3 regions of the Fundidesulfovibrio soli genome follow, and region 3 is predicted to be linked to each of the others. Evidence: predicted binding sites of a transcription regulator. Region 3 holds the regulator's gene; each other region holds the start of a gene.
What was found. The regulator sigma-54, encoded in region 3, starts transcription at its own class of promoters, with help from an activator protein. The targets are predictions, from matches to a motif close to CTGGCACGGNNNNTGCTT.

Region 1: flgB (flagellar basal body rod protein FlgB) is a predicted target of sigma-54. The motif match lies at 3,444-3,461, and genes of this name have one in related genera.
Region 2: MLE18_RS02795 (YbjQ family protein) is a predicted target of sigma-54. The motif match lies at 2,638-2,655, and genes of this name have one in related genera.

The regions. Positions count from the first base shown of each region.
Region 1 covers NZ_JAKZKW010000013.1:45,848-50,852, reverse strand. Annotated here, with positions in the region: gene fliG (flagellar motor switch protein FliG) at 1-536, opposite strand, end outside; gene fliF (flagellar basal-body MS-ring/collar protein FliF) at 540-2,138, opposite strand; gene fliE (flagellar hook-basal body complex protein FliE) at 2,165-2,506, opposite strand; gene flgC (flagellar basal body rod protein FlgC) at 2,517-2,954, opposite strand; gene flgB (flagellar basal body rod protein FlgB) at 2,957-3,370, opposite strand; gene MLE18_RS11950 (tetratricopeptide repeat protein) at 3,762-4,331, shown strand; gene MLE18_RS11945 (IMP cyclohydrolase) at 4,491-5,005, shown strand, end outside.
Region 2 covers NZ_JAKZKW010000001.1:602,599-607,603, forward strand. Annotated here, with positions in the region: gene MLE18_RS02780 (HypC/HybG/HupF family hydrogenase formation chaperone) at 181-408, shown strand; gene hypD (hydrogenase formation protein HypD) at 395-1,501, shown strand; gene hypE (hydrogenase expression/formation protein HypE) at 1,508-2,512, shown strand; gene MLE18_RS02795 (YbjQ family protein) at 2,723-3,100, shown strand; gene MLE18_RS02800 (response regulator) at 3,310-3,690, shown strand; gene MLE18_RS02805 (EAL domain-containing response regulator) at 3,695-5,005, shown strand, end outside.
Region 3 covers NZ_JAKZKW010000001.1:319,820-324,824, reverse strand. Annotated here, with positions in the region: gene MLE18_RS01580 (CTP synthase) at 1-771, shown strand, start outside; gene MLE18_RS01575 (KdsC family phosphatase) at 771-1,313, shown strand; gene rpoN (RNA polymerase factor sigma-54) at 1,429-2,874, shown strand; gene hpf (ribosome hibernation-promoting factor, HPF/YfiA family) at 2,913-3,452, shown strand; gene MLE18_RS01560 (PTS sugar transporter subunit IIA) at 3,452-3,904, shown strand; gene rapZ (RNase adapter RapZ) at 4,002-4,889, shown strand; gene MLE18_RS01550 (PTS sugar transporter subunit IIA) at 4,900-5,005, shown strand, end outside.

The sequences.
Region 1 (5,005 bases), on a different contig from region 3:
TTCTGGAGCACCCGGTCCACCTCCACGAGCATCTCCTCGGCCACGGCCTCCAGCCTAGCCAGGCGCAGGAGCACTTCGGCGCGCACGCCCGAGGGCAGGTTCTGGAGCAGCTCCGCGGCCTGGTCCGGCTGCAGGTGGCCCAGGATGAGCGCCAGGGTCTGCGGATGCTCGTTGCGCAGGATCTGGGCCAGGATGCGCGGCGAGGTGTTGCCCAGCTCCTGGAAGGGGATGGGGCCGGAGGAGATCTCCAGCGAGTCCATGATGTACTTGGCCGTGTCGGAGTCCAGGGTCTTGCTGAGCATGCGCTTCACGGTGTCCGCGCCGCCCACCAGCAGGTCCTGACCGTACTGCATGGACTCGTTGAACTCCCTGAGCACCTCCTCGACGTCCTCCTTCTCCACGGTGTCGATTTCCAGCATGGCTTTGGAGATGCGGGCGATGTCGCCGCGCTCCATGCGTTTGAACACCTCGGAGCAGAATTTGTCGCCGAGCGCCAGGCAGAGAACGGCGGTCTTTTGCGGTCCGGTCAGGTTCATGGCTTAGGAGGCCTCCTGCTTGAGCCATCCGCGCAGGATCAGGATGGCCTGCTCGGAATTTGTTTCGAAAAGCTGCTGCGCCAGAATCTTGGCGTTTTCAAGCCGCTTGGAGACTTCCACGTGTTCCGTCTCCTCCTCTTCCGGTTCGGCCAGGGCGATGCGGCGCTCGCCTTCGGGCAGGCGGCTGATCTGCTCGATCTCCTCGCGGGTGACGCGGGGGCGGATGAGCGCCATGACCACCGGGCGGACCACCAGCAGCAGGAAGAGGAACACCAGCAGGCCGTTGAGGAAGGGCTTGCCCAGTCGCTGGGCGTACTCCAGCATGTTCTGGGTCAGGCTCGGCTCGGTGAACAGCTCGCGCTCGCCGAAGGCCATGCAGCTGACCTCGATGGTGTCGCCGCGCCTGGAGTCGATGCCGACAGCGTTGGACACGGCCTGCTTGATGCGCTCCAACTCCTCCGCGGGACGGGGGATGAACTTCACTTCCTTGCTGCCCGGGTCCTGAATGTGGTCCACGATAACCGCGACCGAGAGGCGCTGCAACTCCCCGGAGGGGGACACGATCTCCTGCTGTTCGGAGTCGATCTCGTAGTTGGTCATGCGCTTTTCTGAGGCCTGGTCCACCTTGTTCTGGGTGCCGGAGAAGCCGTCGCCCCGGAAGTTGGTCTCGGGCACGGAGCCGTCGACGTTGGCCTTCTGGTTGGTGGAGGATTCCTCGCGGGTCTCGGAGCGCACCACGGTCTTGTTGGGGTCGTAGCTCTGGCGCTTGGTGACCTTCTGGGAGAAGTCCAGGTTGGCCGAGACCTTGGCGATGGACTTGCCGCCGCCCACGATGGGGGTCAGCAGTTCCTCGATGCGGCGCTCCAGGGTGTTCTGGTAGTTGTTGCGGAACTCGAACTGGGTGGAGGTCATGCCGTCGATGCTGGAGCCGTCCTTGGCCTGGAAGACGATCTTGCCGGCCGTGTCGGTGACGGTCACGCGGTTGGGATCCAATCCCTCGACGCTCATGGCCACGAAATTGACGATGCCCTGGACCTGCTTGGGTTCGAGCTTGGCCCCGGTCTTGAGCGTGAGCACCACCGAGGCGCTGGGCTTGCGCTGCTCCTCGATGAAGAGGCTGCGCTGGGGCAGCACCAGGTGCACGCGGGCCTTCTCGATCTGGGGGAACTCGCCGATGGTTCGGGCCAGCTCTCCCTGCAGGGCGCGCTGGTAGTTGATGCGCTGCACGAAGTCGGTCTGCCCCACCTTGGTGTCGTCGAAGACCTCGAAGCCCAGGCCCGCGCCGCGCAGCTTGCCGTCGCCGGCGATGCGGATGCGGGTCTCGCTCACGAATTCGGCGGGCACCAGGATGGTCTGCCCGTTGTCCTCGATCTTGTAGGGGGTCTTGGAGGCCTTGAGGTTCTCCATGACGCGCCCGGCGTCCTCCTGGCTCAGCTTGGAGAACAGCACCTTGTAGTCGGGCTGGTTGAACCAGAAGATCATCAGCGCGAAGGCCGCCACCACGGAGATGGCCACGCCCGCGAAGAGGACGCGCTGGGCCATGGTTCTGGCGGCCCAGAAACGGGTGGCCTGTTCCCAGAGGTTCTTGAGCAGTGCGGGCATGGGGTTCTTCTCCTTGGGCTATCCGGCTAGAAGGGCATCTTCACGAGTTCTTTGTACATATCCAGAACCTTGCTGCGCACCGTGGAGGTCATGGACATGGCCAGGCCCGCCTTCTGCAGCTGGATCATCAGCTCGTGCACGTTCTGGTTCTCGCCGGTGGCGAAGGAGGAGACCATCTGGTCCTTCTTGAGCTGTTCCGCGTTGACCTCGCCCACCGAGTTCTTCAGCGCGTCCATGAAGCCGGACTTCTGCGCGCCGCCGGTTTTGCCCAGGCCCTGCGAAACCGCGCTCTCCGCGCTGCGGGCCGCGCCCTGGGTCTGCCCAAGCGCGGTGCGGTAGGCGTTCATGGCGATGGAGTTGATGGCCATGGCGTCTCTCCTAGCGGCCCATCTCGAGGGCCTTGTTGTACATGGCCTTGATGGTGTTGATGGTGGAGGTTTCGGCCTCGTAGCTGCGGGTGGCCTGGATCATGTTGGTCATCTCTTCCACCACGTTGATGTCGGGGTAGCTGACGTAACCGTTCTGGTCCGCGTCGGGGTGGCCGGGCTCGTAGACCTGCTTGGGGGGGCGGTTGTCGTTGACCACGCCCGTGACGCGCACGCCCTGGAGCTCCTGGCCCAGGGCCTGGTCCATGGCCTTGCCGAAGGGCGTGACCCGGGTGGACTCCAGAGCCACGGATTTGCGCTGGTAGGGGCCTTGGCCGTCCGCCGTGCGCGTGGTCCTGGCGTTGGCCAGGTTCATGGAGATCACGTTCATGTAGGTGCGCTGTGCGGTCAGCGCGGACCCGCCGACGTCGAGTGCGGTCATGAAGTCCATGATTATTTGCCTCCATCCATGATGATTTTCTGGATGCCTTCGAAGTTGGATTTCATCACTGTAGTCAGGGCGTTGTACATGAGCGAGTTTTTGGCCATGGCGGTCATCTCCTTGTCCATGTCCACGGCGTCGGCCCCGTAGATGGTGCGGGGCTTGAACTCCTTGAGGCTCTCGCCCTGGTAGGCGGCCACGTCGAACGTGCCCGGGACGTGCTTGCCGCTGGTGCGGCTCAGGTTGTTGCGCATGTCCTGGGAACCGACGGCCTGCTGCAGCTGGCTTTCGAACTCCAGCGTGCGGGCCTTGTAGCCGGGGATGTTGATGTTGGCCAAGTTGGACACGACGAGGTTTTGACGCTCCAGTCGCAGGTCCATGACCTTGGCGATCAGGGATGCATTGGCTCCGTATATGTTCGGCATGGCGTCGCTCCTTGGACGGCGGCGGATTTTTCCTGGTGTGGCGCTTGGCGTCGCGCCGCCTCGGCTCACAGACTAGCAACAACCGTTCCAAACAATAACATCATGAAATCACTTGGATTGGCCCGTCATGTCCGCCTCCGGCACGGGAGATGCTCGCCAGCGCGGCGGGAGAGCCCGGGCGGCGGAAATTGCCCGGAACAAGGCTTGGCACAGGCCTTGCTAGGTGGTTTCCGCCGACTTGCCAGTCCCCGGGAGGGACGTGAACGGCAGGGCGGTCTGTTTGAGGGGAGGCGGGGGCCAGGAGGGTTCCCCACAACGCGCAAGCGAACCGATGAGCGCCAGGCCCGGGAGGGATATCGGCCTGACTGTTCACGCACCGGAGGGGACTGTCATGAGTGGTCATTTGGATTACGAAATCAACAAGGAACTGGGCGAGTGCTACCTGTTCATGGGCGACCTAGAGAAGGCCGAGGAATACTACCTCAAGGCCGCAGGGGCCAACGGCAGCCACCCCGCCCCCTATCTGGGGCTGGCCACGGTGGCCGTGCACCGCAACAACCTGGACGAGGCCTACGCCCACTACCGCAAGGCCGCCAACCTGGAAGCGGGCGACAAGGCCCTGGCGGGCATGGGCCTCATTGAAATGGAGCGGGGCGCAGCCGAAATCGCCTTCGACCACTTCAGCCAGGCTCTGGAGTTCAATCCCGAGAACATGGTGGCGCTCTACAGCCTGATCCGCCTGGGGCACGGCAACGGCCGCGTGGCCGAGGTGATGCCCTATCTCGAAGGCTACCTGGCCATCGACCCGCTCAAGCACGACATCCGCTACACCCTGGCGGGCTGTCTGGTGGTCGAGGGGCGCGAAGCCGAGGCCAAGGCCCAGCTGGAGCGCATCCTGGAGCACGAGCCCACCCACGCCTGCGCCACGGAGCTCAAGGTGCACCTGGAGCGGGCGGCCTAGCCGGAAATTTCCTACGAATCTCCCCTCCCCCATTGGTTCCCGGTCCGGTTCGCTCCCGGCGGCCGGACCGGGAACCAACTAAAAGACTGGGGAGGGCCCGGCCCACGGGTTGCCAAGAGCCGCCGGGTCTGGCACTGCCAAGCAAAAAGCGAGGCAGAGATGGAATTATTGCCTATCCGCAGGGCCATCCTATCCGTCACCGACAAATCCGGCCTGGCCGAGTTCGCCGCGTTCCTTTCCGGCAACGGGGTGGAGCTGGTCTCCACCGGCGGCACCAAGAAGGCCATGACCGACGCCGGGCTGCCGGTTACGGCGGTCGATCAGGTCACCGGCTTCCCCGAGATGCTCGGCGGACGCGTCAAAACCCTGCACCCACACATCCACGCGGGCATCCTGGCCGACAAGGACAACCCCGAACATCTTGAGACCCTGGAGAAATTCAGCCTCAAGCCCTTCGACCTCATCTGCGTGAACCTCTACGACTTCGCCAAGGCCGTGGCCCAGAAGGCCGACCTCAAGGCCGCCGTGGAGCAGATCGACATCGGCGGGCCCACCATGCTGCGGGCCTCGGCCAAGAACTTCCACTCCATCCTGGTCGTGCCCTCACCCGTCTACTACGGAGAGATCACCGAAGCCCTCAAGGCCAACGCGATGCAGGCCCCCCTGGCCCTGCG
Region 2 (5,005 bases), 280 kb from region 3:
AGGGTCCATCCGGTACATTTATACGACAGCCGGGAATGAATTCTAGATGTCCGATCCATGTAAGGAGGTTCATCTTTCACCACCCGGCCTTGACTTGACCGCATTGAGCCACCATATACCCGTGCATCCAGTTGCGGCGCGTCCATTTCACAACGCCGCATCCTTATTGGGAGGTTCCCCATGTGCCTGGCCGTTCCCATGGAAGTGAAGCATATCGAGGGCGAGGTCGCCGATGTTGAAATCGGCGGGGTCCGCAAGCAGATCCGCCTCGACCTCATCGAAGACAAGCCCGCCGTGGGCGAATTCGTGATCATCCACGCCGGATTCGCGATCAGGATTCTCAACCGCGAAGAAGCGTTGGAGACGCTGAAGATATTCCAGGAGGGATGGAACCTTGACCTCATCTGATCCCCTCCGCGACCCGGCGCGTTGCAAGGAGCTTCTGGTTCAGATCGAAGAATCCGTCAAAGGCTCCAGCCTGCGCTTCATGGAAGTCTGCGGCACCCATACCGTGGCCCTGTTCCGCAGCGGCGTGCATTCGCTGCTGCCGAAGTCCGTGGTGCACCTCACCGGCCCGGGCTGCCCCGTGTGCGTGACGCACGAATCCGAGGTGGCCGCCTATCTTGAACTCGCAGGCCGCAGCGGCGTCATCATCGCCACCTTCGGCGACCTGATGCGCGTGCCCGGCCCCGGCGGCGCCAGCCTGAAGAAGGCCCACGCCGAGGGAGCGCGCGTCGAGGTGGTCTATTCGCCCTTCGACGCCCTGGCCATCGCCCGCGACAACCCGGGCGACAAGGTCGTCTTCCTTGGCATCGGCTTCGAGACCACCACCCCCACCGTGGCCGCCACCGTGAGGATCGCCCGCCAGGAGGGGCTCAGCAACTTCCTGGTCATGCCCTTCCACAAGCTGGTGCCCCCGGCCCTGGACGCCCTGCTCTCCGACCCGGACATGGCCGTGGAAGGCTTCATGCTGCCCGGCCACGTCTCCGCCATCATCGGCATGGAGCCCTACAGGCCCCTGGCCGAGCGTTACCACGTCCCCGCCGTGGTGGCCGGCTTCGAGCCGGTGGACCTGCTGCAGGCCATCCTGCTCATGACGGAGATGAAGCGCCAGGGCAAACCCAAGGTCATCAACAACTATAAGCGCGTGGTGGCCGACGAGGGCAACCCCAAGGCCCGGGCCATCGTCGCCGAGGTCTACAAGCCCGTGGACGCCCTCTGGCGCGGCATCGGCACCATCCCCGGCAGCGGCCTGGGCTTCACGGACGCCTACCGCGCATTCGACGCCTTCGAGGTGCTCGGCGTGGAGCTCAAGGCCTCCAAACCGCTGCCCGGCTGCCGCTGCGGCGAGGTGCTCAAGGGCATCATGCGCCCCGACGAGTGCCCGCTGTTCGGCAAGGCCTGCACCCCGGCCCAGCCCGTGGGCCCATGCATGGTCTCCACCGAGGGCAGCTGCGCCGCGTACTTCAAATACCAACTCGACCTCAACACCGACCGGTAGGGTTCCATGAGCGACAAGATTCTTCTGGACCAAGGCAGCGGAGGCCTTGCCTCCCACCGGTTGGTGGCCGACGTGTTCTTCAAGCACCTGGGCAACCCCATCCTCAACCGCATGGACGACGCGGCCCTGATCAACGTCTCCGGGCCGCTGGCCGTCAGCACCGACTCCTTCACCGTGGACCCCATCTTCTTTCCCGGGGGCGACATCGGCTCCCTGGCCGTGCACGGCACAGTCAACGACGTGGCCATGCTCGGGGCGAAGCCGCTCTACCTGACCTGCGGCTTCATCATCGAGGAAGGTTTCGCCATGGCCGACCTGGAGCGCATCGTGGCCTCCATGGGCCTGGCCGCGAAGAAGGCCAAGGTGCGCATCGTGGCTGGCGACACCAAGGTGGTGCCGCGGGGCACGGCTGACAAGATCTTCATCAACACCACCGGCATCGGCCAGGTGGTGGCGAACCCCGCGCCCAGCGGGCACAGGGCCAGGCCCGGCGACGCTGTGATCATCTCCGGCACCCTGGGCGACCACGGCCTCACCGTGCTCTCCCACCGGCAGGGCCTCTCCTTCGAGGCTCCCGTGCAAAGCGACTGCGCCTCGCTCAATCATCTGACGCTCAAGCTCATTGAGGCCCTGCCCAAGGTCCATGTGCTGCGCGACCCCACCCGCGGCGGCCTTGCGACCTCGCTCAACGAGATCGCCCAGCAGTCCTCAGTGGGCATCGTGCTCGACGAACCCGCCATCCCCGTGAGCGACGTGGTGCGCGCCGGCTGCGAAATCCTCGGGCTGGACCCGCTCTACCTCGCCAACGAGGGCAAGCTGATCTGCGTGCTGCCCGAGAAGTACGCCCAGCAGGCGCTGACGATCATGCGCCGCGACCCGCTTGGCCGTCAGGCCAGGGTGATCGGCTCCGTGGTGGCCGACAGGCCGGGCAAGGTGGTGCTGCGCACCGGCATGGGCGGGCACAGGATGCTCGGCATGCTCGAAGGCGAACAGCTCCCCCGCATCTGCTGACGCCACATCCGACATCGCCCTTCAGGCCTGGAGGCTCGCCGCCTCCAGGCCTTTTTTTCCGGCGGTTTTCCGACGCTGCCGGCACCCCTCCGCGCCAACACCTCGAAATGACACGTACTGAAATCATGGCATGGATACTGCTTGGTTTCATGGACGAAACGCACCGGCCCAAGCCGGAACGACATACTCTCTAAGCCGCAAGGAGGAGCCATGCTCTCGATCTTCACCGGTTCGGACCGCAAAGCCAAGGACCCCAACGAGGAACTCAAGCAGGGCAAACGCCTCCAGCACGCCAAGGAGATGTTCTACTCCGGCAAGTTCCTGATGGTCACCACGCCGAGCATCAAGGGCCGCCGCGCCAAGGGCGTGCTGGGCCTGGTGCACGGGCGCGGCTACGACGCCGAATGCGCCATGCTCTCCCTGGCCGCATCCGCCATGGAGATCGGCGCCGAGGCCATCGTGGGCTACCAGGAGGCCGTGGCCTTCCATCCCGACGGCTCCAAGTTCTTCAGCTGCTACGGCACGGCCATCACCCTGGACAAGACCTCCCAGGCCAGGGCCACCATCCGCAGGGCCATCACGCACTAGCCCCGATCCGGCACGCAGGAAGCACTCCGCCCGCCCGCCCGCCCCTGACAGCAGGGGCGGGCGGGCATATCGCGGGATTTACCGTCGGAATAATTCCTACCATTGCACTCCGAGATAAAAATGAATTGGCCTGAGCCGCGTTTTCGCGTATCCGGGACCTGACTTATGCCGTGGAGTCACTACGCCCCAACGTTTGCAAGCGACATACAATGCGCATCGAAGAAGCCGAACTTCTGGTAGTTGACGACGAAGCCCCAGTGCGGCTCAGTCTTGCCGCATACCTCGAGGACGAAGGCTTCCTGGTCCGCACCGCCGACTCAGCCGAACAGGCGATCGATGTCGCGCGCTCTAATCCGCCGCATCTGGCCGTTGTGGACCTGCGCCTGCCCGGAATGGACGGCGCGGCCCTGATTCTCGAGTTGGCCCGGGATCATCCGGGCATGAAGTTCCTCATCCACACCGGCTCCACCAAGTTCAGCCTCTCCGAGGACCTCAAGTCCGCCGGGCTCGATGACAGTCATGTCTTTTTCAAGCCCGTGCTGGACATGGGGGAGATGGTGCGGAAAATTACGACACTCCTCCAGGAATGACCCCATGACATACGAGCCCTTGGCCACGCTGCTGACCATCGATGACGAGGACGTTATCAGGCGCTCCTTCCAGGCCTACCTCGAAGACAGCGGTTTCAAGGTGCTCCAGGCTTCCAACGGCCGTGCCGGGTTGGAAGTCTTCCGCGCCGAACACCCAGACATCATCCTCGTAGACCTTCGAATGCCCGAGATGGACGGCCTCGAAGTGCTGGCCACCGTGGTGCGCGAAGCCCCGGACGTGCCGATCATCGTGGTCTCCGGCACCGGCATGATCCAGGACGCCATCGAAGCCCTGCGCCTGGGCGCCTGGGACTACGTGCTCAAGCCCGTGGAGGACCTGGGCATCCTGGAGCACTGCGTGCGCCGCGCCCTGGAGCGCGCCAAGCTCCTCAAGGAGAACAAGGCCCACCGCGAGAACCTGGAAAAACAGGTGCGCCGCAGGACGGTAGAACTCCACGACCGCACGCTCCAGCTGGAAGAGACCAACAAACGCCTCCAGACCGAGATCAACGAGCGCAACGCCGCCGAGGCCAAATACCGCTCTATCTTCGAGAACGCCATCGAGGGCATCTTCCAGGTGAACCACCAGGGCAAGCTGGTGAGCGCCAACCCGGCCATGGCCCGTATCCTGGGCTATTCATCCCTGGAGGAAATGACAGCATCCGTGGAGGACCTCGCCGCCCGCATTTGCAGCGACCCCGGCAAGCGCGAGATATTTCAGCGCATCCTGAGCGACCACGGCAGCATACAGGCCTTCGAGGTGCAGACCGTGCGCCAGGACGGCAGCCCCCTCTGGGCCTCCATCAACGCCCACCTCGTGCACGGGCCCACCGGCGAGAGCGTGCGCTACGAAGGCACCCTGGAGGACATCAGCGAGCACAAGCGCTTCGAGGAGCAGTTGCTGCACCAGTCCCTGCATGACGCGCTCACGGGCCTGCCCAACCGCGCCCTGTTCATGGACCGGCTCTCCCAGGCCATCACGCGCTGCGCCCGGCAAAACAGCTTTTTCGCCCTGCTCTACCTGGACGTGGACAGGTTCAAGGTCATCAACGACAGCCTCGGCCACGCCCTGGGCGACCAGTTCCTGATCAAACTGTCCGAGCGCCTGAAGACCGTCACCCGCGAGGCCGACACCCTGGCCCGCATGGGTGGAGACGAATTCGCCGTCATCTCCGAGCAGGTTCGCAGCCTCTCCGGCGCCACGCTGGTGGCCGAGCGCATCCTGGAGGAGTTGAGCGTTCCCTTCACCATCGACGGGCAGGAGATTTACAGCACTGTCTCAATCGGCATCATTTGCTGCACCGGCTACTGCGGC
Region 3 (5,005 bases):
GAGGTGTCCATCGGCATCGTGGGCAAGTATGTGGACCTCAAGGAGGCCTACAAGAGCCTGCACGAGGCCCTGATCCACGGCGGTGTGGCCAACAACTGCCGCGCCAACCTGGTCTACGTGAACTCAGAGGAGATCACCCAGGAGAACGTGGTGGAGCGCCTGGGCGAGCTGGACGCTGTGCTCGTGCCCGGCGGCTTCGGATCGCGCGGGGTGGAGGGCAAGATCATCGCCATCCGCTACGCCCGCGAGAACAAGGTGCCCTTCTTCGGCATCTGCCTTGGCATGCAGCTGGCCTGCATCGAGTTCGCGCGCAACGTCCTGGGGCTCACGGAGGCCAACTCCGAGGAGTTCAACCGCTTGAACCCCGACCCCATCATCTACCTGATGCGCGAGTGGTACGACTTCCGCACCAAGAAGCTGGAGCGCCGCGACGCCGACTCCGAGATGGGCGGCACCATGCGCCTGGGGGCCTACCCCTGCGTGGTCAAGCCCGAGACCAAGGCCATGGAGGCCTACGGCAAGCCCCAGATCGAGGAGCGCCACCGCCACCGCTACGAGTTCAACAAGGCCTACTACGCGCGCATGGAGGAGAAGGGCATGGTCTTCTCCGGCCTGTCGCCCGACGAATCCCTGGTGGAAATGGTGGAGCTGCCCGAGCATCCGTGGTTCCTGGGCTGCCAGTTCCATCCCGAGTTCCACTCCAGCCCCATGAAGCCGCATCCGCTCTTCAGGGAATTCATCCGCGCGGCCAAGGCCCGCCGCAAAGCTTGATGAGGAGGCGCGCCCGGCCCGGCTTGACGAGCCGGGCGCTCCGCCTTGCCAGGGACGCGCGCATCCTGGTCCTGGATGTGGACGGGGTGCTCACCGACAACGGGGTGCTCTACGACGCGGACGGCCTCGTGCTGAAGCGCTTCAGCGTGCTCGACGGCCTGGGCATCAAGCTCTTGCAGCATGCGGGCGTTGAAGTTGCTGTGATCAGCGGCCTGGACAACGCCCAGGCCCGCCGCCGCCTCAAGGAGCTCGGAGTGGCCGAATTCAACGGCGGCCACAGGCGCAAGCTCCCCATCCTGGAGGATATGCTGCGCGTCCGAGGACTTGAGTTCCGCCATGTGGCCTACATGGGCGACGACCTGCTGGACCTGCCGGTCATGGCCAAGGTGGGCCTGCCCATGGCTCCGGCCGATGCCCAGCCCGAGGCCCTGCGCCGGGCGGCCTGGATATCGCGCAGGCCCGGCGGGGGCGGCGCGGTGCGCGAGGCGGTGCGCCTGCTGCTGACCGCCAGGGGCGCGAACCTGACCCCGCAGGAGGATTGATCCCCAGGACATCTTGCGTGAAGCCAGGAATTAGTGCATAAGCAGCCTTCGCGGCGGATATTCGGCATTTTTCTTGCTAGCCGTCATATTCCGTACCGAGGAGGAAACCCGGCCGATGGCCCTGGAGCTCAGACAGCAACTCAAACTCTCTCAGCAGCTGGTGATGACCCCCCAGCTGCAGCAGGCTATCAAGCTGTTGCAGTTGTCCCGACTGGAACTGATGGAGACCGTGCAGCAGGAGCTGCTCGAGAACCCGCTGCTGGAAGAGGTGCTTGTCGAGGATGAGCGTCCCGCCCCGACCATAGCCGAGGATTCCCATTCCCCCGACGCCACCACCGATGAAGGCGCCATGCAGCGCGAGCTGCTCAAGACCGCCGAGTGGGACGACTACATCGGCGACTTCGCCTCCACCTCCCGCCAGGCCACGGTGCGCGAGTACGAGGCCCCGGAAGAGGGCTTCTCCTTCGAGGCCAGGCTGACCTCCAAGACCTCCCTTGAGGGGCACCTCTCCTGGCAGATCAATCTTTCCGAATTCACCCAGCAGGAGCGGGCCGTGGCCGACGCCATCGTCGGCAATCTGGATCATATGGGCTATTTCCGCTCCTCCCTTGAGGAGATCGCCCAGGAGACCGGCGCGGACGAGCCCCTGGTGGAATCCGTGCTCCACAAGCTGCAGCGCTTCGACCCCGTGGGCGTTGCTGCCCGCACCCCGCAGGAGTGCCTGCTGGTGCAGCTGGAGGTCTATGGCTACACGGACCCCATCCTGCTCGAGATCGTGAGCGACCACCTCGAAGACCTGGAGAAGAAGCGCTACAAGCCCCTGGCCAAGAAGTTCAAGCTGAGCCTGGAGGATATCAGGCAATACCTCGATATCATTCAATCGCTGGACCCAATGCCCGGCTCGCACTTCAGCTCTTCCGAGCCGGTGTACGTGAACCCGGACGCCTTCGTGTACAAGTACGGGGACGACTTCATCATCGTGCTCAACGAAGATGGGTTGCCCAAGCTCCAACTGTCTCCCTACTACATGGAGGACATGAGCCGCGGCAGCGGCGCCTCGGGCTCCGACAAGGACTACCTCCAGGACAAGATGCGCTCCGCCCAGTGGCTGATGAAGAGCCTCTATCAACGCCAGCGGACCCTGTTCAAGGTGCTGGAGAGTATCGTTAAATTTCAGAGAGGCTTTTTCGAGCACGGCGTGACCAAGCTCAAACCCTTGATCCTCAAGGACGTGGCCGACGACATCGGCATGCACGAGTCCACCGTGAGCCGCATCACCACGAGCAAGTACGTAGCCACTCCGCACGGGATCTACGAACTCAAATTCTTCTTCAACTCCTCACTGGAACTCGACGACGGCACCTCCGTCGGCTCCGAGTCGGTCAAGGCGCTCATCAAGCAGCTCATCGCCACCGAGGACTCCAAGAAGACCATCAGCGACGAGCAGATCGCCGAGATTCTCAAACAGAAGTTGCAAGTCAACATCGCACGCCGTACTGTGGCAAAGTACAGAATGGCCATGGGGATCGAATCGTCGTCCAAACGCAAGGAAATTCTCTAAAACCCCGCATCCCCATGCGGTAAGACCTTGGAGGCTCTATGAACATCGCATTCCACTTCAAGAATTTTGAACCTTCTCCCGGCCTGCGCGAATACGCCAGCAAGCGTTTCGAGAAGCTTTCCAAATACATGAGCAACGCCGACAACGCCGAGATGGTCGTCACCCTGATGGTCGAGAAGACCCGCCAGATCATCGACGTGTTGCTGGACGCCGACGTCATGCACATCTCCGCCCATGAGCGCTCCGACGACATGTACTCCACCGTGGACCTCATCACCGACAAGCTCGAAGCGCAGATCCGCAAGATGCGCGAGAAGATGAAGGACCGCCGCAAGCAGCCCGAGGCCCCCGTGACCATGGGCGTGGTCAGCTTCGACGAAGCGGGCAAGGTCAACGCCATCGAGGAGTCCGATAAGTACAACCCCAAGCCCATGAGCGTTGACGAGGCCGCCGAGCAGGTCACCGCCATGAAGTTCGAGTTCCTGGTGTTCCAGAACGCCGACACGGACCGCATCAACGTGATCTACAAGCGCAAGAACGGCGACTTCGGCCTGATCGACCCTGGAGTATCCAACTGATGCGCCTGGGCGAGTACCTCCGCAAGGACTTCGTGCTCGACAGCCTCGCAGCCGACAGCAAGCCCGACGTGCTCGCCGAGCTCGTGGCCCCGGTGGCGCAGGCCTTCCCGGACATCGACGCGCAGAAGGCCCTGCGGGTCCTGCTGGACCGCGAGAGCCTGGGCACCACCGGAATAGGCGACGCTGTGGCCATCCCCCACGGTAAGATGGACTCCCTCAAGGAGATCGTCATCGTGGCCGGACGCAGCAACGGCGGGGTCGACTTCGAAGCCCTGGATCACAAGCCCTGCCGCATCTTCTTCCTGGTGCTGGCGCCCGAACACGTTGCGGGAATGCATCTGCGCATCCTGGCGCAGATTTCGCGCCTGCTCTCGGACGAGAGCTTCCGGGGGGCATTCCTCGACGCCCCGGACAGGGAGAGCCTCTGGCGGGTGCTCACCAGCCACGCCTGATAAGCGTCATGTACTTGCGCCGGTAATCTGCTACTGTCCGTCCCCGCCGCGCCCCGAGCGCGGCGGGGACTTCCACATTCACAAGGAGCGTGCCGCTATGGACTCCGGCGCGAACAGGCTTTCCGTGGTGGTTATCACCGGGCTGTCCGGGTCTGGAAAATCCACCGCCATCAACGTTTTCGAAGACATGGGCTACTTCTGCGTGGACGGCCTGCCCGCCATGCTCATACCCAAGCTCGTCACCCTCTTCGATGAACAGTCCGCGCACCGCTACCGGGGCCTTGCCCTGGGCATGGACGTGCGCCAGGCGGATTTCGACTCCGACTGGCTGGACGCCCTCGAAACCCTCAAGGCTTCCGGCAACCCGCCGCAGATCATCTTCACCGAGGCCTCCACTCGGGAGATCATGCGCCGCTACGCCACCACCCGCCGCCCGCATCCCTTCGAGTCCGAAGGCTACGGGCTGGGCGAGGCCGTGGAGGAGGAACGCCGCCGCATGGCAACCCTGCGGGAGGCAGCCGACCTGGTGATGGACACCACCGACTTCTCCATCCACGACCTGCGCCGCCAGCTCCACGAAAAATGGATGTTCCTGGAGGGCAAGGGGCCGGACATGAAGGTGCACATCATGAGCTTCGGGTTTAAATACGGCCTCCCAACCGAATCCGACCTGCTCTTCGACCTGCGCTTCCTGCCCAACCCCTATTTCGAGCCCTCGCTCAAGGAGATGTCCGGCAAGGATGCCCCCGTGGCCGACTACGTGCTCAAATCCGAGGAGGGCAGCCTCTTCCTGCCCAAGTTCCTCGACTTCCTCTCCGGCTTGATCCCCCTCTACGCCAAGGAAGGCCGCTACCGGCTGACCATCGCCCTGGGCTGCACCGGCGGCAGGCACCGCTCCGTGGCCACGGCCGAGGCCCTCTTTGACACATTGCGGAAGGAGGGATACACCGTCTCCCTGGAACACCGGCATATCGAAAAAGGCTGACAGACCAACGATGAGCGATACTTCTACCGTCCCCGCCGCCGTAGGCGTGGTCATCGTGACCCACACCGACTACGGGCAGAAACTCCTGGCCGCGGCGGAAATGATCCTGGGGCAAC